One region of the Streptomyces durmitorensis genome, then DNA from elsewhere that is predicted to be linked to it. Evidence: riboswitches for the same ligand, from Rfam matches in the RefSeq annotation. Region 1 holds a riboswitch; each other region holds the start of a gene.
What was found. Region 1 has a riboswitch for S-adenosylmethionine ahead of thrC (threonine synthase). Riboswitches for the same ligand answer to the same signal wherever they lie in the genome.
Positions count from the first base shown of each region.

Region 1 (6,931 bases):
CGAGGATCGCCGAGGTGCACGGGTCGTCGCCGCCCCGGACGGATGCGGGGCAGTTGCTGCCGGGCGCCGTCACGGTGACCACCCTGACCTGGCCCGCCGTGCAGGAGACCGTCAGCTTCTGGGTGACGGTGACCTTGCCGTGCGGGCGGACGTCGCCCTTCCAGACGTACTTCGAACCCTGCTTGGTGACCTTGCCGCTGCTCGCGACGGGCTTGGTGCCGGGCGTCACCTGCCAGGACGCGGTGGCTCCGGTACGCGTGCTGCCCGAGGGGTTCTTGATGGTGATGGTGTTCTTGACGTCGCTGCACACCGGCGCGGTCCGCCGTGCGGGCACGTTGGTGATCCTGACCGGCGGCTGCTTCCGCTCGATGACCGGCGCGGCCCCGCACTTGGGGTCGGTGCTGCCCGCGTCGCAGTTGGAGCGCGGGGTCTCGACATCGACGTTGTTGAGCAGCTTGCCGTCGCCGCTGACTGGGTCCTTGATCTTGACCGAGTACGTCACCGTCGCCGTCTCACCGGCCGGGATGTCGCCGGTGTAGCTGATCTTCGGCTTGGTGTACGAGACGTCGCCGGTGCTCGCCTTCGCGTCGTCGTTGTACGTCGCGTCGTCGAGGTTGTCCGTCAGGTCGTCGCTGAACTTGGCGTTCGGGTAGTCGAGCTTGCTGATGTTCTTCGCCTTGACCGTGTAGGTCAGCGTGCCACCCGGCTTGATCGTCTTGGGGCTCGCCGTCTTCGTCACCTCCAGGTCGGGGACCGGGACGGAGAGCGCGAACGCCGAGGGGACGTACGTGTCGCCCTTCGTGGAGAAGCTCAGCGTCGTGGAGGTCGCGCCGACCGGGATCGGCTCGGCGGCCGGGGCGCGGGTACCGCTGCCCGTGACGTCGAACTCCTTGGCGTCGATGGAGAGGTTGTTGGTCATCTTCGGGTCGAGGGCGCCGTCGTCCTCGCTGATGAAGAAGTTGTTGGTGCTGCCCGTGTGCGCCTCGGTCATGGTCTGGCCGCCGACCAGGAAGCGGTCGCCGGGGGTGTTCCAGTCGCCTTCGTACGCGGTGACGCTGGCGCGCGGCTTGCCGTCCGTGCGGTAGAAGCCGTCGACCGTGACGCTGGTGGCGGGCGACGTGGAGCGCTGCAGGACGTGGCCGCCGTAGACGTAGACGTTGCGGCGGTCGGGGGCGTGGTCGTCGTTGGGGCCGTCGTACTTGTAGACGACGGTGAGCGACCAGCCCGCGACGCAGCCCTTGCCGGTGGGCGCCCAGATGTCGCCGACCGCGACCGGGACGGGTGCTCCGGTGCCGGTGACGCCGCTGAAGAGGCCCGTGATGTCGGCCTCGCCGGTGTAGTAGTGCGGGCCGTTGGTCGACGCCGGGTCCTTGACCAGGTTCGCCGGGGTGACCTTCGAGGGAGGCGCGCCGTCCACGCCGACGGCGGGCACCGCGTCCAGGGGTTCGCCGGGGGATGGCTGCACGTCGGCGCCCGAGATGTCGCAGCGCCTCAGCTGGGCGCCGCTGGGGCCCTTGTACGTTCCGTCGTTGCCGCCGAAGAAGAGGCGTGCGTACGCGACCTTCGCGCCGGGCGGGATCGCGACCTGGCCGGTGCTCGATCCGTGTTCGGGGTCCATGCCCGCGGCGTTGATCCGCTGCATGACGAAGGTGTTGTTGTTGTCGCGGCCCTGGCCGTCCGCGGCGGTGGCGCAGCGCGCCGCCATGTCCGCGGGCGTCGTCGGGCAGCCCATGACCGTGTTGCCGATGGTCCTGAAGTCGCCGTACAGCGATTCGTCGTAGCGCTTGGCGAAGGGCTCGATCACATCCGCGGCGGCGGGTGCGGCCGCGGCGCCGAGCGCCCCTGCCGCGAGTCCGGCCGTGGCCAGGGCCACACCGCCGATGCGTCGCGCGCTTCCCATTACCTGTCTGACCCACATAAGTGGGAAATGTAGACAAAACGCCCGGTCTTGGGCGGTTACGCCACGCGGCGAGCGGTGTACTCCGCGATGTCGGCCATCGGCGGCCGCTCCTCCGTGTCCACCGAATGGGTCCGCGGCTCGAACCCGTCCGCACCCCGCTCGAACTGCGTGAGCTCGGGGCGTACGAGATGGCCGCGCGCGAGCCGCAGCTGCGCCGTCCGGTAGATCGCCGCCGCCATCCGGCCCAGCGCCTGCCCGTCCTGGTGCCGGTGCTTGCGCACGCCGACATCGACCTGCGCGAGCGCGTCCAGGCCCACGGTGTGCAGGGCGTCGACGAGCAGGCCCAGCTCCACTCCGTAACCGACGGGGAACGGCAGCCGCTCAAGGAGTGACCTGCGCGCCGCGTACTCGCCGCCCAACGGCTGGACGAACCCGGCCAGTTGGGGCCAGTGCATGTTCAGCAGCGGGCGCGCCATCAGCTCGGTGACCCGACCGCCCTGACCTGCGGTTCCAGCCAGCGGACGGTCGTACATCGCCTTCACGAAGTCCACGTCGGGCTCGGTCAGGAGCGGGCCCACGATGCCGGTGACGAAGTCCGCCGAGAACTCCCTCAGGTCCGCGTCGACGAACGCGACGATGTCACCGCCGGTCACCAGGAGTGAGCGCCACAGGACCTCGCCCTTGCCGGGCACGGCCGGGATGCGCGGCAGGATCTCGTCCCGGTGCACGACCCGCGCGCCCGCCTCACGGGCGACCTCGGCCGTACGGTCCCGGGATCCGGAGTCGATCACCACGAGCTCGTCGACCAGGCAGGCCTCCTCGACCAGCTCCCGGCGGATCTCGGCGACGATCTCCCCGACCGTCTCCTCCTCGTCGAGCGCGGGCAGGACGACACTCACCGAGGCTCCCGACGCCCGTTTGGCGGCGACGAGTGCGCTGAGCGGACGGTCGGCAACGGACCAGGAACGCCTGGTCAGCCAGCGCTCGGCCTCTTCCAGCACGGGTTGCTCCTCCTGTGTGTGGCCTACATGTGATCCATCTCGCGGTTCGGACGACTATCTCAAGGGTCCAGGCCGTCGGTTACAGTCTTGAACAACGCGGATGACCATCGCATGTCGGGGGTCGACGCGTAACAAATGCCCTGGGCCCCCAAAGCCCCGGCGCCATACCGCTCATCCAGAGGGGCAGAGGGATACGGCCCGTTGAAGCCCCGGCAACCATCCCGCCGACCGCGCACGCGAGGTCTCGGTGGGGAAGGTGCCAATTCCGTCTCGTGACGAGATGCGTCACGGGGAAGATGAGGAGAAAGGGCCTCGCCTCCATGGCTGCGCAGACTGTCGGAACGTTCGAAAACACCCCCTCCACCACGGGTTCTGTGGACCTCGGCCCCGCATCGGGCCTTTCCTGCCGCGAGTGCGGCGAGCTGTACGCGCTCGGCCCGATCTTCGCCTGCGAGGCCTGTTTCGGCCCGCTCGAAGTCGCGTACGACCTGCCGACCGGTGACCCCGAGGCGCTCCGGAAGCAGATCGAGTCCGGCCCCGACAACATCTGGCGCTACGCGCCTCTGCTGCCCGTCCCCGCGGACGTGGCGTCCAAGCCGAACATCAACCCCGGCTGGACCAAGCTCGTCAAGGCCGACAACCTCGCGCGTGAACTCGGCGTCGAGCAGGGCAAGTTGTTCGTCAAGGACGACTCCGGCAACCCGACGCACTCGTTCAAGGACCGTGTCGTGGCGCAGGCCATCGAGGCGGCGCGCGCGTTCGGCTTCACCACCCTCTCCTGCTCCTCCACCGGCAACCTCGCCGGCGCCGTCGGTGCCGCCGCGGCACGCGCCGGCTTCCGCTCCTGCGTGTTCATCCCGCACGACCTGGAGCAGGGCAAGGTCGTCATGGCCGCGGTCTACGGCGGCGAGCTCGTCGGCATCGAGGGCAACTACGACGACGTGAACCGCTTCTGCTCCGAGCTCATCGGCGACCCGCTGGGCGAGGGCTGGGGCTTCGTGAACGTGAACCTGCGGCCGTACTACGGCGAGGGCTCCAAGACCCTCGCGTACGAGATCTGCGAGCAGCTGGGGTGGGTCCTTCCCGACCAGCTGGTGATCCCGATCGCCTCGGGCTCGCAGCTCACGAAGATCGACAAGGGGCTCAAGGAGCTCATCGCGCTCGGCCTCGTCGAGGACAAGCCGTACAAGATCTTCGGCGCGCAGGCCGAGGGCTGCTCGCCGGTGTCGACCGCCTTCAAGGCCGGGCACGACGTCGTCCGGCCGCAGAAGCCGGACACCATCGCCAAGTCGCTCGCCATCGGCAACCCCGCCGACGGGCCGTACGTCCTGGACATCGCGCGTCGCACGGGCGGTGCGGTGGAGGACGTGAACGACGAGCAGGTCGTCGATGCGATCAAGCTGCTCGCCCGGACCGAGGGGATCTTCGCGGAGACCGCCGGTGGTGTGACGGTCGGCGTCACGAAGAAGCTGATCGAGGCGGGCCTCATCGATCCCTCCCTGACCACGGTGGTCCTGAACACCGGTGATGGCCTCAAAACGCTTGACGCTGTCGCTGAGACTTCGCAGGCCACCGCTACCATCCGGCCCAGCCTTGACGCGTTCCGCGCCGCCGGGCTCGCCGACTAGCCGCCGTAGGGCCTGACCGCCGTCGTCGACGGCGGTCGTGGTCCGTCCTCGCGCAGTTCCCCGCGCCCCTGAAGGGGCCCCACACACCCCGAGGTGAAATCAATGAGCGTCAAGGTTCGCATCCCCACCATTCTTCGCACCTACACCGGCGGTCAGTCCGAGGTCGCCGCAGAGGGGGCGACCCTCTCCGAGGTCATCGCCGACCTGGAGGCCAAGCACGCCGGTATCGCGGCCCGTGTCCTGGACGACCAGGGCAAGCTGCGGCGCTTCGTGAACGTGTACGTGAACGACGACGACGTCCGTTTCGAGCAGGGCCTTCAGACCGCGACGCCGGACGGCGCGGGGGTCTCGATCATTCCCGCCGTCGCCGGTGGTTGATCCTTTAAAGAAACACCCTGCGTAATCTTCATTGCCCCCTCCGCGAGAGAAGCGGAGGGGGCAATTCCATGTGGTTGAGCGCGGTACAGTTGGGAAGCGAGCTTCCCCGTTTGTGCCGAGCGCATATACGAAGTCGCCCCGAGGGCGACAAGAAGTAGCCAAAGTGCACTGCCCATTTGCCCTTCTCGTGGCATTTGTCTGGCCCGACTTGCCCTGAACTCCGGTAAATCCTCCGCATATTTCCGATCAGGCGTGCCCAGAATTCTCGTCCGATTGACCTGTTGCAGAGGGCAGTTGGACAGATACATTCAGCCGCGGTCGACGCGTTCCGGCGCACGCCTCCACAACCCATTGGGGGGGTGAGGTCTGACCCGGGTCCGCGAAGTGCGGGTCCGTGCAAGGGCCAGTAATAGGGGAGTTAGGCATGGCTCAGGGCACCGTCAAGTGGTTCAACGCGGAGAAGGGGTACGGCTTCATCGCGGTCGACGGTGGTGCGGATGTTTTCGTCCACTACAGCGCGATTCAGATGGACGGCTACCGCACCCTTGAAGAAGGTCAGCGAGTTGAGTTCGAGATCTCGCAGGGCCAGAAGGGTCCGCAGGCGGACATGGTCAAGCTCGCCGTCTGATCTCGGCGCGATCGGCCAGCGACTTAGCGAGTGACGAAGGGCCCGTATCCCCACAGGGGGTGCGGGCCCCTCGTACGTCTGGGATCCGTGAGAGGCGCTTGCACTCGCAGGGGTCGAGTGCTAATCATTGGGCTTAGCACTCTCCGAGTGAGAGTGACAGAACTTGGATCGGGTCGGTGAGGCCCGCAGGCCGGGTGGGGCAAGGAACCACAAGGCTTGCAGGCCGTCCGTCGCGGGCGCTGGCGCGATCCGGAAGCATGCCACCCCTGTCCGGGAGGACCACTTCACATGGCCAAGATCATCGCGTTCGACGAGGAGGCACGGCGCGGCCTCGAGCGCGGCATGAACCAGCTCGCCGACGCCGTCAAGGTGACCCTGGGCCCCAAGGGTCGCAACGTCGTCCTCGAGAAGAAGTGGGGTGCCCCCACGATCACCAACGATGGTGTTTCCATCGCCAAGGAGATCGAGCTCGAGGACCCGTACGAGAAGATCGGCGCCGAGCTGGTCAAGGAGGTCGCGAAGAAGACGGACGACGTCGCCGGTGACGGCACGACGACCGCGACCGTCCTGGCGCAGGCGCTGGTCCGCGAGGGCCTGCGCAACGTAGCCGCCGGTGCCAACCCGATGGCCCTCAAGCGTGGCATCGAGAAGGCCGTCGAGGCCGTCTCGGGCGCCCTGCTCGAGCAGGCCAAGGACGTGGAGACCAAGGAGCAGATCGCTTCGACCGCCTCCATCTCCGCCGCCGACACCCAGATCGGCGAGCTCATCGCCGAGGCGATGGACAAGGTCGGCAAGGAAGGCGTCATCACCGTCGAGGAGTCGCAGACCTTCGGTCTTGAGCTTGAGCTCACCGAGGGCATGCGCTTCGACAAGGGCTACATCTCGGCGTACTTCGCCACCGACATGGAGCGTATGGAGGCGTCGCTCGACGACCCGTACATCCTGATCGTCAACTCGAAGATCTCGAACGTGAAGGACCTCCTTCCGCTCCTCGAGAAGGTCATGCAGTCCGGCAAGCCGCTGCTGATCATCGCCGAGGACGTCGAGGGCGAGGCCCTGTCGACCCTGGTCGTCAACAAGATCCGTGGCACCTTCAAGTCCGTCGCCGTCAAGGCCCCGGGCTTCGGTGACCGCCGCAAGGCCATGCTCGGCGACATCGCCATCCTCACCGGTGGCACCGTCATCTCCGAGGAAGTCGGCCTCAAGCTGGAGAACGCGGGCCTCGACCTCCTGGGCCGCGCCCGCAAGGTCGTCATCACCAAGGACGAGACCACGATCGTCGACGGCTCCGGTGAGAGCGACCAGGTCCAGGGTCGCGTCAACCAGATCCGCGCCGAGATCGAGAACTCGGACAGCGACTACGACCGCGAGAAGCTGCAGGAGCGCCTGGCGAAGC
Region 1 is NZ_CP097289.1:5,215,398-5,222,328, forward strand. Features, by position in the region: gene M4V62_RS23475 (DUF11 domain-containing protein) at 1-1,900, opposite strand, end outside; gene M4V62_RS23480 (glucosyl-3-phosphoglycerate synthase) at 1,957-2,901, opposite strand; SAM riboswitch class I at 3,070-3,204, shown strand; gene thrC (threonine synthase) at 3,222-4,529, shown strand; gene M4V62_RS23490 (MoaD/ThiS family protein) at 4,632-4,907, shown strand; gene M4V62_RS23495 (cold-shock protein) at 5,332-5,535, shown strand; gene groL (chaperonin GroEL) at 5,824-6,931, shown strand, end outside.

Region 2 (6,931 bases), 1.6 Mb from region 1:
TTCTCGTGTGACCCTGAATCCCCGCCAAGCCATCACCCTGTGCATCGCGCTGAGCCTGTGCGCGCTGCTGGTGGTGCCCGGCAACTTCCCCGGCCTGAGCTCAGACGCGCGGCTCACCCTCGCCGTGTTCGCGCTCGCCACCTGTGCGTGGATCGGTACGCCGATCGACGACACGTACATCGCGCTCGGCGCCGGACTCGCGCTCACCGCGACCGGGGTGATCAGCAGCGACACGCTCTTCGGCACCCTCGGTGACGAGACCGTCTGGCTGCTGATCTGCGCCTTCGTGCTCGCGGCCGCGGTGGCCCGCAGCGGACTCGCGGGCCGGGCCGCGGCCTTCCTCGTCAGCGGGGCGCGCAGCGTACGGCAGTTGACGCATCTGACGACGGCCGCCCTGGTCGTCACGGCCTTCGCGGTGCCCGCCACGTCGGGCCGCGCCGCGCTCGCCCTGCCCGTCTTCCTCGCCCTCGCCAAGGTCCTGGCCGACCGCAGGCGCCTGGTGGTGATGCTCGCCCTGCTCTTCCCGACCGTCATCCTGCTCTCCGCGGTCGCGACCCTCATCGGCGCGGGCGCGCATCTGATCACGGTGTCCGTGCTGTGGGAGGCCACCGGGGAGCGGATCGGCTTCACGCAGTGGATGCTGCTCGGCCTGCCGCTCGCCATCGCCTCGTCCCATCTGGCGGCGGAGACCGTCCTGTTGACGACGACACGGCGGGCCGACCGCAAGGGCCCGGTCCACATCACTGTCGAGCAGCTCCAGGAGCACAGCGAGCAGCCGGTGACCGGAGCCTGGGAGCCCGCCGAGACCCGCTGCGCCCTCCTGCTCGCCACGGTCGTCGCCCTCTGGTGCAGCGAGCCGCTCCACCAAGTGCCGCCCGCCGTCGTCGCGTTGATCGGCGCGGTCGTCGCCTCCTCCCCCGCTCTTGGCACCGTACGTCTGAAGGACGCCCTGAAGACGGTGCCGTGGTCGCTGCTGCTCTTCATGGCCGCGACCATGGCGATGGGTGTCGCGCTCGCCGAATCGGGGGCGGCGAAGTGGCTGGTGGGCGGGGTCCCGCTGGATGTGCCGCCCTGGCTCTTCCTGACCGTCGTCGTGGCGGTCAGCACGGCCGCGCACCTGATCCTGCAGTCCCGCTCGGCCCGCTCCTCCGTCCTGGTCCCGCTGGTCGTCGCGGCGGCCGTCGGCGCGGGCGTCAACCCGGTCGCGGCCGCCCTGGCCTCCACGGCGGCCGCCGGCTTCTGCCACACCCTGCCCGCGTCCGCGAAGCCCGTCACGCTCTTCGCCGACATTCCCGGCACCCCCACCTACGCCCCGCGCGACCTGCTGCGCCTCTCCGCGGTCCTGGCGCCGCTGACCGCCGCGCTCGTCCTGCTCTTCGCCGTCGCGCTCTGGCCGCTGCTCGGCGTGCCCGTTCGCTGAGCGCTGTGCTGGAACGTCATCTGCGGGGCCGGTGGGGGCTGGTCGCGCCGTTCCCCGCGCCCCTTCGGGGCGCTCCCCCTCGCCCATCCGTTCCCTCTGCCGTGGAGACCCTCATGCTGACCCGTTTCGCCATCGCCCCCAGCGGCTTCAAGGAGTCCCTGTCCGCGCAGTCCGCGGCCGAGGCCATCGCCGAAGGGGTACGCCGCGTCGTCCCGCACGCCGAGACCGACCTGATCCCCCTGGTGGACGGCGGCGAGGGCACCGCGCGCGCCCTGGCCACCACGGGCGGCGGCCGCCTGGTCGCGCTGCCCGCCACCGGTCCCGTCGGCCAGCGGATCGGCACGCACTTCGCGCTGCTCCCCTCCGGCACCGCCGTCGTCGAGATGGCCGCGGTCGCCGGGCTCTCGCTGGTCCCGCGCGATCTGCGCGACCCGGGCGCCACCACGACGTACGGCGTCGGCGAGCTGATCCGTGCCGCACTCGACGCGGGCGCACGCCGCATCCTGGTCGGCTGCGGCGACTCCGGTACGTCGGACGGGGGCGCGGGGGCGCTCCAGGCGCTCGGCGCCCGGCTCCTGGACGCGGACGGCTGGGAACTGCCGCGCGGCGGGCGGGAGTTGGGCCGCCTGAGCCGGATCGACCCCTCGGGCCTCGACCCCCGCCTGAAGGACACCGAGATCCGCGTCGCCTGCAACCCCTTCAACGTCCTGACCGGCGAGCGCGGCGTCGCCCGCGTCTTCGGCCCCCAGAAGGGCGCGACCCCCACGCAGGTCGAACAGCTCGCGGCGGCCCTTGAACACTGGGCGCACATCCTGACCCGCGACCTGCACGTCACGGCGGATCTCTCCCAAGGCCCCGGAACGGGTGCCTCCGGCGGTCTCGGCGCCGGCCTCGCGGCGCTCGGCGCCCAGCTCCTGCCCCGCTTCGACGTCCTGCTCGACCACCTGGACCTGGACGCACGCCTGGCCCGCGCCGACCTCGTCGTCACGGCCGAGGGCGCCCTGGACCACCAGACGCCACGCGGCAAGATCCCCGCCGAAGTAGCCAGGCGCGCCAAGCGGTTCGGCCGCCCGGTCCTGGTCCTCGCGGGCACGATCGGCCAGGGCGCGCACCACGTACGGGCGGAGGGCGTGGACGCCTACAGCGCGATCCTGCCCGCGCCGGTCTCGCTCACCGAGGCGCTCGGCCGGGGCGGCGAATTCCTCACCGACGCGACCGAGCGGGCCCTGCGGATGATCGTGCTGGGCTCACGCCTGAAGGGCAGGCCCAAGGCTCAGGCGGCCGTGGTGTCCGGGACGCAACGCCCGTCCTCCGTGCGGTAGTTCCAGCGCGCGCCGTCCGCCACGAGCTCCTTGACGGCGCGCACGAAGCGCTCCACGTGCTCGTCCGGGGTGCCCGCGCCGAAGCTGACGCGGATGGCGTTCAGGGACTTCTCGCCGGGCGCGGCCTCGGGGGCACCGCACTCGCCCTGGGTCTGCGGGTCGCTGCCGAGCAGGGTGCGCACCAGCGGGTGGGCGCAGAAGAGACCGTCGCGTACGCCGATGCCGTACTCGGCGGAGAGCGCGGCGGCGAAGTGCGAGCTGTTCCAGCCCTCGACGACGAAGGAGATGACGCCGACGCGCGGCGCGTCGTCGCCGAAGAGCGAGAGCACCTTCACGGCGGGCACGTCGGCGAGGCCCTCGCGCACCTTCGCGATGAGGTGGCGCTCACGGGCGACGAGCTCGTCGAAGCCCGCCTCGGTCAGCGCCTTGCAGGCGGAGGCGATCGAGTACACGCCGATGACGTTCGGCGAACCGGCCTCGTGCCGCGCGGCGGTGTCGTGCCACTCGACGTCCACGCCGCCGTCGCTGCGCCGCGCGACCTTCCGCGAGGCGCCGCCGCCCGCGAGGTACGGCTCGGCGGCCCGCAGCCAGTCGGAGCGGCCCGCGAGGACGCCCGAGCCGAAGGGCGCGTACAGCTTGTGGCCGGAGAACGCGACCCAGTCGACGTCCAACTCGCTGATGGAGACCGGGTGGTGGGGCGCGAGCTGCGCGGCGTCCAGGACGATGCGGGCGCCGTGCGCGTGGGCCGCGGCGGCCAGCTCCTTGACCGGCCACAGCTCACCGGTGACGTTCGACGCGCCGGTCACGCAGACCAGGGCGGGCCCGTAGGGGTCGCGGTCGGCGAGGGCGCGCTCCAGGGTGGCGACGGCCTGGTCGGGGGTGCGCGGCGCGTTCAGGTACGTCACGCGGGCGTCGCGCCAGGGCAGGAGCGAGGCGTGGTGCTCGGTCTCGAAGACGAAGACCTGGCAGTCGGCCGGGAGGGCCGCGGCAAGCAGATTCAGCGAGTCGGTGGTCGAGCGCGTGAAGACGACCTGGTCGTCCTCGCGGCAGCCGAGGAACTCGGCGACGGTGACCCGGCTGTTCTCGAAGAGGTCGGTGGAGAGCTGCGAGAGGTACCCGGCACCGCGGTGCACGCTGCCGTAGTACGGCGCGTACGCGGCCACGTCGTCCCACACCCGCTGCAGCGCGGGGGCGCTCGCCGCGTAGTCGAGCGCCGCGTAGGTCACCTCGCCGCCGGTGACGAGCGGCACGGTGACGTCACGGCCGAGCACCGGCAGCGGCGCGGCACAGCAGGGGTCGGCGGACTCGGCGGAGGCGGCGGCGGAGTCGGTGGTGGTGGCGACGATGCGTGCGGACATGGCGAACTCCCGTGGGAAGGCAGGCGAGTTCACTGCAAGGGCGCCGTCACGGCGCTGCAGTGATGAAGAGAAAAGGGGGTGCGGAAAAGGGGCCGGAAAGCCCTATCGCATTCGCTTGCTCACGAGACTGCTCCCTTGAGGACCAGGACCCCAGGGTTCGCAGGGGTCCGCGCTTGCCATGGACCTTGCTGTCCACGGCCTGGTCTTCACCCGGGGCACCCCGCCACGGACGGAGGGTTGCCGGACAGCGAGCCGGGGCCTAATCGCTGTCACTCATGACCTGCGCAGCATCTTGCCACACGATCTTCCCGGTGCCCACCGCAGTCCGGGATCCGGACTGCGGTGGGCACCACATTCACCTGTTGCTGGCCGACACCCAGCGCTCAAGGGCCTTCTTCGCGGCCCCGGAGTCGATCGACTCGGCCGCCTGCGCGATGCCCGCGCGGATCTGCTCCACGAGGCTCCCCTCGCCCGGCGAGAGGGCCACCAGGGCCGCCGCCGAGTTGAGCAGCACCGCGTCCCGCACGGGCCCGGTCTCGCCGTCCAGGAGGCGCAGCGCCACCTCGGCGTTGTACGAGGCGTCGGCGCCCCGCAGCGCCTCCACGGGGACGAGGTCGATGCCGACGTCGCGCGGGTCGAAGGACTCCTCGCGCACGGCGCCGTCCCGCACGACCCAGACCCGGGAGGTCGACGTGGTCGTCAGCTCGTCGAGGCCGTCGTCACCGCGGAAGACGAGGGAGGAGTGCCCGCGCTCGGCGAAGACCCCGGCCACGATCGGCGCCATCCGCGCGTCGGCCACACCGACGGCCTGGGAGCGCACCCGGGCCGGGTTCGTCAGCGGACCCAGGAGGTTGAACACGGTCCTGATCCCCAACTGGCTGCGCGCACCGCCCGCGTACCGCAGCGCCGGGTGGAACTTCACCGCGAAGCAGAAGGTGATCCCCGCCTCCTCCGCGACCTCGACGACCCGCCGCGGGGTGAGCTCAAGATTCACGCCGAGCTTCTCCAGCACGTCGGAGGCGCCGCTGGCCGACGACGCGGCGCGGTTGCCGTGCTTGACGACCTTCGCGCCCGCGCCGGCGATGACGATCGCGGACATCGTGGAGATGTTGACGGTCTTGGCACCGTCACCGCCCGTGCCGACGATGTCGACGGTCCGCCCCGGCACCTCGATCACGTTGGCGTGCTCGTACATGGTGCGTACGAGACCGGAGATCTCCTCCACGGTCTCGCCCTTGGCCCGCAGCGCCACGACGAAGCCGGCGATCTGCGCGTCGGTGGCCTCGCCCCGCATGATGCGGTCCATCGCCCAGGCCGTGTCGTCGGCGCTCTGGTCGGTCCCGTCGAGCAGGCCGTTCAGCACACCCGGCCAGGAACGGGCCGCCGCGGTATTGCCTCCTGCGGGGGTCACAGCGCTCATAGCCGCTCCTGGGTTCGTCAGCGTAGGAAGAAAGCATCCCGGTACATGGGGACGGGACCACCTTATCCAGCCCGGGGGACGGCAAAGAGCCCCGTCCATGCACTGGATGCAGGGGACGGGGCTCTCGCCGTGGCGACCTCGGGTCAGAACGTCGGAGCGTTCGGAGGATCAGTGGTGGCCGTGGCCGCTCGTGATCTCCTTGTACTCCTCGGTGGTGGGCTTGGGGATCTGGTTGTCCTCCCCGTAGTAGCCCTTGCTGAGCTTGGCCCGGAGCTTCTGCGAACCGGTCACCTTGCGCTCGACGCCGTTCTCGTCGACCGAGGGGCCGATCTCGACCGGCGCGTACTGCTCGTGCGCGGTGAGCGTGTGCAGCTGCTCCTGGCCCAGCGGCTCGTGGACCTCGATGAACTCACCGTGCGGCAGGCGCTTGATGATGCCCGACTCGCGGCCGTGCAGGACCTTCTCCTTGTCGCGCCGCTGCAGACCCAGGCAGATCCGCTTGGTGGCGATGAAGGCGAGGACCGGTGCCACGAAGAAGGCGATGCGCACGAACCAGGTGATCGAGTTGATCGACAGGTGGAAGTGCGTGGCCCAGAGGTCGTTTCCACCACCGACGAGCAGCACGAAGTACCAGGTGATCCACGCGACGCCGAACGCCGTGCGGGTCGGGACGTTGCGCGGGCGGTCCAGGATGTGGTGCTCGCGCTTGTCGCCGGTGACCCAGGACTCGATGAACGGGTAGACCGCGATCGCGACCAGGACCAGCGGGAAGATGATCAGCGGGATGAACACGCCCAGGACGAGCGTGTGACCCCAGGCGTTGATCTCCCAGCCCGGCATGACACGGATCAGACCCTCGGAGAAGCCCATGTACCAGTCGGGCTGGGCTCCGGTGGAGACCTGGTCGGGACGGTAGGGACCGAGCGCCCAGATCGGGTTGATCGTGGCGATCGCCGAGATGGCCGCGATCACGCCGAAGACCAGGAAGAAGAACCCTCCGGCCTTCGCCATGTAGACCGGGAGCAGCGGCATGCCGACGACGTTCTTGTTCGTCTTGCCGGGGCCCGCGAACTGCGTGTGCTTGTGGTAGAAGACCAGGATCAGGTGCGCCACCACGAGGCCGAGCATGATGCCCGGCAGCAGCAGGATGTGCACCGAGTAGAACCGGGCCACGAAGTCGCCGCCGGGGAACTCCCCGCCGAACAGGAACATCGACAGGTACGTGCCCACGATCGGCACGGACAGGACGGCGCCCTGCATGAAGCGCACACCGGTACCGGAGAGCAGGTCGTCAGGGAGCGAGTAACCGGTGAAGCCGGTGAACATGCCGAGGACGAACAGCAGGAACCCGAAGACCCAGTTGACCTCGCGGGGCTTGCGGAAGGCACCCGTGAAGAAGACGCGCATCATG
Region 2 is NZ_CP097289.1:6,809,468-6,816,398, reverse strand. Features, by position in the region: gene M4V62_RS30360 (SLC13 family permease) at 8-1,420, shown strand; gene M4V62_RS30355 (glycerate kinase family protein) at 1,534-2,742, shown strand; gene M4V62_RS30350 (aminotransferase class V-fold PLP-dependent enzyme) at 2,694-4,100, opposite strand; SAM riboswitch class IV at 4,265-4,381, opposite strand; gene trpD (anthranilate phosphoribosyltransferase) at 4,456-5,520, opposite strand; gene qcrB (cytochrome bc1 complex cytochrome b subunit) at 5,689-6,931, opposite strand, start outside.
Region 2: linked by a shared signal. The riboswitch ahead of M4V62_RS30350 (aminotransferase class V-fold PLP-dependent enzyme) and the one ahead of thrC (threonine synthase) in region 1 are both predicted to bind S-adenosylmethionine.

Region 3 (6,931 bases), 4.4 Mb from region 1:
CTGCTGCCCAGGATCCACACCTCGATGTCGGCACCTTCACCGGGCACGACATGCGCTTCGATGCCGTCGGCGGAGCGGTACGTCCCCGCGAGCAGCGCGAGGATGTCGTCGATCTGCTCCCCGTAGTCCTGCGATTGGGCGTGCGGCTGCTGGAGCAGCTTGCGCTGGAGGGCGACGCGGGGCGAGCCCAGCAGATGCTCGTAGGAGAAGCGCGGCGGGATCCGCAGTCCGTTGGGTGCGTGGCCGTCGACGACGGGGGTCGCGGTCGGCGGCGCGGCGGCGGGTGTGCCGGGCGGCTTGCCGCCGGAGCGGCCGAGGCCCAGGTCGAGGCGTCCGGGGTGCAGCGCGTCGATCAGGCCGAACTCCTCGACCGTGGACAGAGCTGTGCGGTGGCCGAGCTGTACCGCGCCCGCGCCGAGCCGGATCGTCGAGGTCGCGGCGGCGGTCAGGGCGAGGACGACCGCCGGTGAGGTGCCGGCCACGCCCGGGTTGAGGTGGTGCTCGGCGAACCAGTAGCGGGCGTACCCGAATCGCTCGGTCTGCCGGGCCAGGTCGATGGAGTTGTGCAGTGCGGCGGCCGCCGTGGAACCGGACGAGACCGGGACCAGGTCGAGGACGCCGAGTGGGATGGCTGACATGTGGGTGGTCCTCCTCAGTGGTCGGCCGACGCGGGCACGGGTATGGGTACGGGTTCGGGATCAGGCTCGGGCAAGCGCGCCCCGGAGTCGGGGTGGGCCAGGCCGAGATGGTCGCGCAGGGTGGTTCCCTCGTACTCCGTGCGGAACACGCCGCGCTCCTGGAGCAGCGGGACCACGCTGTCCGCGAAGGCGTCGAGTCCGCCCGGCGTGATGTGCGGGACGAGGATGAAGCCGTCGGACGCGTCGGCCTGCACGAAGGAGTTGATCGTCTCGGCGACGGTGGCCGGGGAGCCGACGAAGGACTGGCGGTTGCCGGTCTCGATGACGAGGTCGCGGATGGACCACTTGTTCGCGGCAGCGAGCTCTCGCCACTCCCGCGCGGTGGCCAGCGGGTCGCGGTACATCCGCACCTGCGCACGCCCGCGGGCGATGGTGTGCTCACCGACGTCCGGATCGATGTCGGGCAGCGGGCCTTCCGGGTCGTACGCGGAGAGGTCGCGGTTCCAGACGAACTCCAGGTGCTTGATCGCCGTGGCACCGCTGACCTGCTTGCGCCGCACCTCACGCGAGAGCTCCTCCGCCTCGGCATCCGTGTCACCGAGGACGAAGGTGGCGGCGGGCAGGATGAGGAGCTGGTCGTGGGTGCGGCCGTGGCGGGCCAGGCGGCCCTTGACGTCCCGGTAGAACTCCTGGCCTTCCTTGAGCGTGCTGTACCGGCTGAAGATCGCGTCCGCGCCCTCGGCCGCGAACTCGCGCCCCTCGTCCGAATCACCGGCCTGGAAGACGACCGGTCGCCCCTGAGGGCTGCGCGGGACGTTGAACTGCCCCTGGATGTCGAAGTGTTGCCCCTGGTGGACAAAGGCTCCCGCCCGCGCGTCGCGCAGGAAGGCGCCGGTCTCCTGGTCGGCGACGATCTCGTCCCCGCGCCAGGAGTCGAACAGTTCATTGGCCGTACTGAGGAATTCCTTCGCCCTGGAGTACCGCTCCTCCTGCGGGAGGAATCCGCCGCGCCGGAAGTTCTCGCCGGTGAAGGCGTCCCAGGAGGTCACGACGTTCCACGCGGCGCGCCCGCCCGAGAGGTGGTCGAGGCTGGCGAACTGGCGGGCCACCTCGTAGGGCTCGTTGAAGGTGGAGTTGATGGTGCCGGTCAGGCCGAGGTGTTCGGTGACGGCAGCGAGCGCGGTGAGGACGGCGAAGGTGTCGGGCCGCCCCACGACGTCCAAGTCGTATATCTTTCCGCCCTGTTCGCGCAGCCGAAGCCCCTCGGCGAGGAACAGGAAGTCGAACTTGGCGCGCTCGGCGGTGCGCGCGAAGTGCGCGAAGGAGCTGAACTCGATGTGGCTCCCGGCCTCGGGGTCGCTCCATACGGTGGTGTTGTTGACGCCGGGGAAGTGTGCCGCGAGGTGGATCTGCTTGAGCGGTTTGTCCGGTGACTTGCTCATGACGGGGTCCCTTCCGGTCCGGCTCAGGCGGTGGCGGCGTAGCGGCTGGCGGGGCGGGTCAGGCCCAGGAGGCCGCGCAAGGTGTCGGCTTCGTACGCGCGCCGGAAGGCGCCGCGGCGCTGGAGTTCGGGCACCAGGCCCTGGGTGATCGCCGGGAGGTCGTGCCCGACAACGGCGGGCCGCAGCCGGAATCCGCTCAGCCCGGCCCGGCCCAACTCCACGAGCAGGTCGGCCAGTTGGGCGGGCGTTCCGGTGAATACCCGCGCGTCACTGGTGTACGGGTGACCGGCGAGGGCGTCCAGACGCTCCCGGCGTGCCACTGCGACGGCCGGGTCGTCGTCGAGGAACACCACCAGGTCGCCGAAGAGATGCAGGGACTCGTCGGCGCGCCCGGCCGCGTCCTGTTCGGCACGGACGGCTGTGACGATGGCGCGTGCGTGCCCGGTGTCGCGCGGGGTGACGTATCCGATGTCGGCTGAGCGGCCGAGGAGCCGGAACGGGGCATCCGTCGGCCCCTCGTGGGCGAGGGCGCTGATGACAGGCAGGCCCTGCGGCGGCCGGGGCGTGATCGAGGGGCCCTTGACACTGAAGTGCTTGCCCTCGAAGTCGATGTAATGCAGCTTGTCGCGGTCGATGAAGCGGCCGGTGGCCACGTCCCTGATCTCCGCGTCGTCCTCCCAGCTGTCCCAGAGGCGGCGCACGGCTTCGACGTAGTCGGCCGCCTCGTCGAAGAGGTCGAAGGTCAGCTCCCGTACGTCCGGCCTGCCGAGGTCCTCGACGGCGTCGAGGGCGGGAAGCGTGCGGCGCCCGAAGTGCGCGGCCTCGTTCCGGCGTGCGGACACCTGCACCCGTACCCCGGCGCGGCCTTCGCTGACGTAGTCGAGCGTGGCGATCGCCTTGGAGATGTGGAAGGGCTCCGTGTGCGTGGCCACCACGGTCGGCACAAGGCCGATGTGGCTGGTCAGCGGCGCGACACGGGCGGCGATGAGAACGGCGTCGAGCCGCCCTCGTACCTGATCCGTGCGTCCGTCGGGTTCGGTGAAGTGCGAGGACTGGAGGCCGAGTCCGTCCTCGATCGTCACGAAGTCGAGCAGGCCGCGTTCGGCCTCGGTGACCAGATCGGTCCAGTACCGGGCGGTGAGCAACTCCCTTGGGCGGGCGGCTGGTTCGCGCCAGGCGGCGGGGTGCCAGCCCGCGCCGTCGAGCGCGACGGCCAGATGCAGCGAAGGAGCGGAGGGAGCGGAAGAGGGCAACGCGGACGAGGGTGAAGATGATGACGACACGAAGGAGTGCCTTCCTGATCGACCGTACGAGAACACCGGCCCCTCTGCTCCGAGGGTGCGGCGGCGGGGTGACGGGTCAGGAACGACAGAGCGCGCCGGCGACGCGCTGGAGGTCGATGTGCGGCCGGGAGTACAGATGCACCTGGCGGCTCGGGGCGATCGTGACGACACGCAGTGCGGACACGGGCGGCAGCAGGGATGACGTGGACGGCACAGCGGAGACTGCCGGCATGTCCGTCACCTCCGCTCGGCAAGCCAGGGCTTGACGCTGACACTCGTAACTGCTCGGGACGTTACGTGAGGCCGCAGCGGTGCGCAATGCCCGTCGATCATGGGCGTCCTCACATCGCCGTACGTGCCTCGCCGTCCCTGTCCGTCAGGGACAACCGCCGAGTCGCTCCTTCTGTTCCGCTTCCACGCCGGGAGTTCCACGGCATCGGCCTTCTTGACTCCGCCCTGTGCCCGGACCCAGACTTCCGGGGACGGTCACGATTGTCAGCGCCCGCCCGGCAGGCTCCCTGCCCGAGCGGTTCATCGGCCCCGGCCCGCTGGCAGGCAACCCTTCCGCCGCGACGGGGTGCCCCGGGTGACGACCGGGTCGCGCCGTGGCGGCGGGGCAAGTGCGGCCCGGTTGCAACGGGCCTCGACGGCAGGGCTGGTGGACATGTCCAGGGCGGTCGGTGAGAGGAAGAGCACCCAGCGGCCTCTCCTGACCGCGCCCCGGCCCCGCCCCCGCGTGTTGACCAGACGGCTGCACATCGACCTGTTGCGCGTGTGCAGCGCATCGGCTCCAGCCGTCTGACGTCCACGCATCGCCCTCTCCCTCTCCTCTCCTCTCCGTCTCCTCTCCGTCTCCTCTCCGTCTCCCTCCGCTGTGCCACCGTCGCCGTGCGCGCGGTCGGCGCCCCCTCACCTGTCTGGAGAGCCATGCCCGAGACCACGTCGCACCGTTCCCACGCTTCCCACCCGGCTTCCCTCACGGCTCCGTGCTCCCCGCTCGAAACCGCCCCGGACGGCAGCTGTCCCGCGCCCATCCGCAGCCGCATCGGCGCCGACCTGGCCGGCGGCTTCTACCCGGCGCCACACCGCTATCACCTGTACCTCTCGGCCGGATGTCCGCGCTCCTTGCGCGTCTCGATCACCCTCGACCTGCTCGGGCTCCGGGAGTCGGTCACCACGACGCTCCTGACAGCACACACCCCTGCGGCGTCACTCGACTCCCTGCACCGCTACTACGAGGCCACCGAGCATCACTTCGACGGCCCCTTGACCGTTCCCGCCCTGTGCGACCGCTGGAGCGGGCACATCGTCAGCAACCACACGCCCGACATCCTGCGCGACCTCGCCTGCCGCCTCGCCGCGCACGGCAGCGGGCCCCTCCTGCGCCCATCGGCCCTGGCGGCGCACATCGACACCTGGCACGAACTCCTCGCGAGCCCCCTCACCGACGAGACGCTGAACCGCCTCGACGGCCGGCTGGCCTCCCATTCCTATCTCGTGGGCGACGAACTCACCTCGGTGGACGTGGACTTGTGGGCCGCTCTCGTCCACCCCACTCCGGACGCGGCCGAGACCGGTGACTCCCATCCCCACGTCCGCGCGTACGTCCGCCGCCTGCACGCCCACCCCGCCTTCTACGCCAACGGCCCTCGTCCCAAGGCCGCGAGCACCTCCCGCGCCGCCCGTTCCCCGCTCTCCACACCACCGTTGAGGTAGCCCTGACTGTGCGTGCTGGTGTGTTCGCCCGCGAAGTGGAGGCCGCCCTCCCGGCGTCCCGTGAAGCCCCAGTACCGGGTGTACTGGCCGGGGCGGTAGGAGGCGTAGGAGCCGCGGGCCCAGGGGTCGTCGACCCAGGAGTCCAGCCAGCCGCGGCCGTTGTACGCCTTCTTGAGGCCAGGGACGAGCGCGTCGAGCTGCCGCAGCGCCGTGTCCGTCACCGTGGCCGACGGTGCGGCGTGCGGGCGCTCGGCCGGGTAGGTCGCGCCGCTCCAGCCGCCGGTGAACAGGGTGAGCAGACCTTCCGGTCCTGTCTGGTACGAGGAGGTGTCCCAGGAGCTGAACAGCGGGTTGTCGCTCATGATGCCGCCGCTGAATCCGTCGAACCGCGGGAACTGGCGGTCGAATTGGAACAGCAGCTTGGCATCCGTGCCCATGCCGTGGTTGTCGATGGCCTCGCGCTTGCGGGCGCTGAGCCCCGCGCCGTCCAGGTCGACGCGGCGCAGGGTGGTGAAGGGCAGGGCGAACACGACGCGGTCGGCGGTGACTTCCCCTCTGCGGCCGCCGAAGCGCAGCCGGTAGGTGCCGCCCGCGCGGCGCACGGCCGTGAGGGGGGTGTCGAAGTGGAGGGCCGACTTGGGCAACCGCTCGGCCATCGCCTGGGGGATGAGGTCGTTACCGCCCTTGACGTGGTACTTCTCGTCGGCGCCGTCGGGGCCGATGTACTGCTCCATGAGGTTGATCGCGCTCAGTTCGTCGGCGTTGTTGCCGAAGAACGTGGCCACGCTGTTGGCCATGGCGGAGGCGAGCAGGGACGACATTCCGCCGGGGACGTTCGCCGCGAGCCAGTCCCGCACCGACAGGCCGTCGAAGTCACGGGCGGCGCGCCCCGCCTCGTCCGCGGCGTAACTGCCGATGCGCCGCGCGTCGGCGGCGAGTTGCTTCTGCACGACCTCCATGTCCCGGTAGACCGCGTCTTCCGTGACCACCTTGCCCTGGAGATGGATGACACCGCGCTCGCCGTGCTCGCGATCGGGGTTCTCCTCCTCCAGGGAGATCCCCAACTCCGCGGCCAGCTTGCGGATATGGGTGTGCCGGGTGTCGATGCGCTCGCCGCCGTGCTCGGCGAGCTGGCCCGACGCGAAGCCCCGCGCGGTCCAGCAGCGCCCGCCCACCCGGCCGTCTCTCGCCTCGAACACCTGGGCCTTGACGCCTTGTTGGGCAAGCCGGTGGGCGCAGGTGAGCCCGGCGAGGCCCGCGCCGATGACGACGACGCGGGCGTCGTGCGCGGTGGTGCGGTCCGCCGCGCGCGCGGCGGTGGGCGTGAGCGTGCCGCCGAGCGCGAGACCGCCCGCGGTGGCGAGTCCGCCACGCAGCACGGTGCGCCGGGTCGTACCGGCGTCCGCCGGTTCACGTCGCGCGCGTACGACGCGCATCCAAGGGGTTCCGCCAGCAGGCATGGGTGTCTCCCGTCAGTAGGCCGTCGGATCGACCTGGGCCGTGGAGTGTCCGTGGAGTGCACGAAGCAGCCTGCTTGCTTAACTCCTTAACCAACATGCCTGGTTGACGACGGATTCCCTCGTCCGGGACCACCCGTCCTGCGGTTCTCGCAGCCACGACACCTACGGGACGTACGACGGGCTCTTCGCCGTAGCGGGTCCTGGGCGCCTTCGGAGAGTGGAGACGGCGGCCGCGGCAGGAGCGCCGCGGCCGCCTGTGATCACCAGATCCGGACGCGCTCCGAACGGTCCAGCCAGAGGCCGTCGCCCTCCGCCGTCCCGAACGCCTCGTGGAACTCGTCCAGGTTGCGCACGATGTTGGCCCGGAACTCGGGCGGCGAGTGCGGGTCGAT
Region 3 is NZ_CP097289.1:834,394-841,324, forward strand. Features, by position in the region: gene M4V62_RS03620 (LLM class flavin-dependent oxidoreductase) at 1-638, opposite strand, end outside; gene M4V62_RS03625 (NtaA/DmoA family FMN-dependent monooxygenase) at 653-2,080, opposite strand; gene M4V62_RS03630 (LLM class flavin-dependent oxidoreductase) at 2,104-3,333, opposite strand; gene M4V62_RS03635 (putative leader peptide) at 3,440-3,595, opposite strand; SAM riboswitch class IV at 3,848-3,992, shown strand; gene M4V62_RS03640 (glutathione binding-like protein) at 4,291-5,079, shown strand; gene M4V62_RS03645 (flavin monoamine oxidase family protein) at 4,998-6,539, opposite strand; gene M4V62_RS03650 (M13 family metallopeptidase) at 6,800-6,931, opposite strand, start outside.
Region 3: linked by a shared signal. The riboswitch ahead of M4V62_RS03640 (glutathione binding-like protein) and the one ahead of thrC (threonine synthase) in region 1 are both predicted to bind S-adenosylmethionine.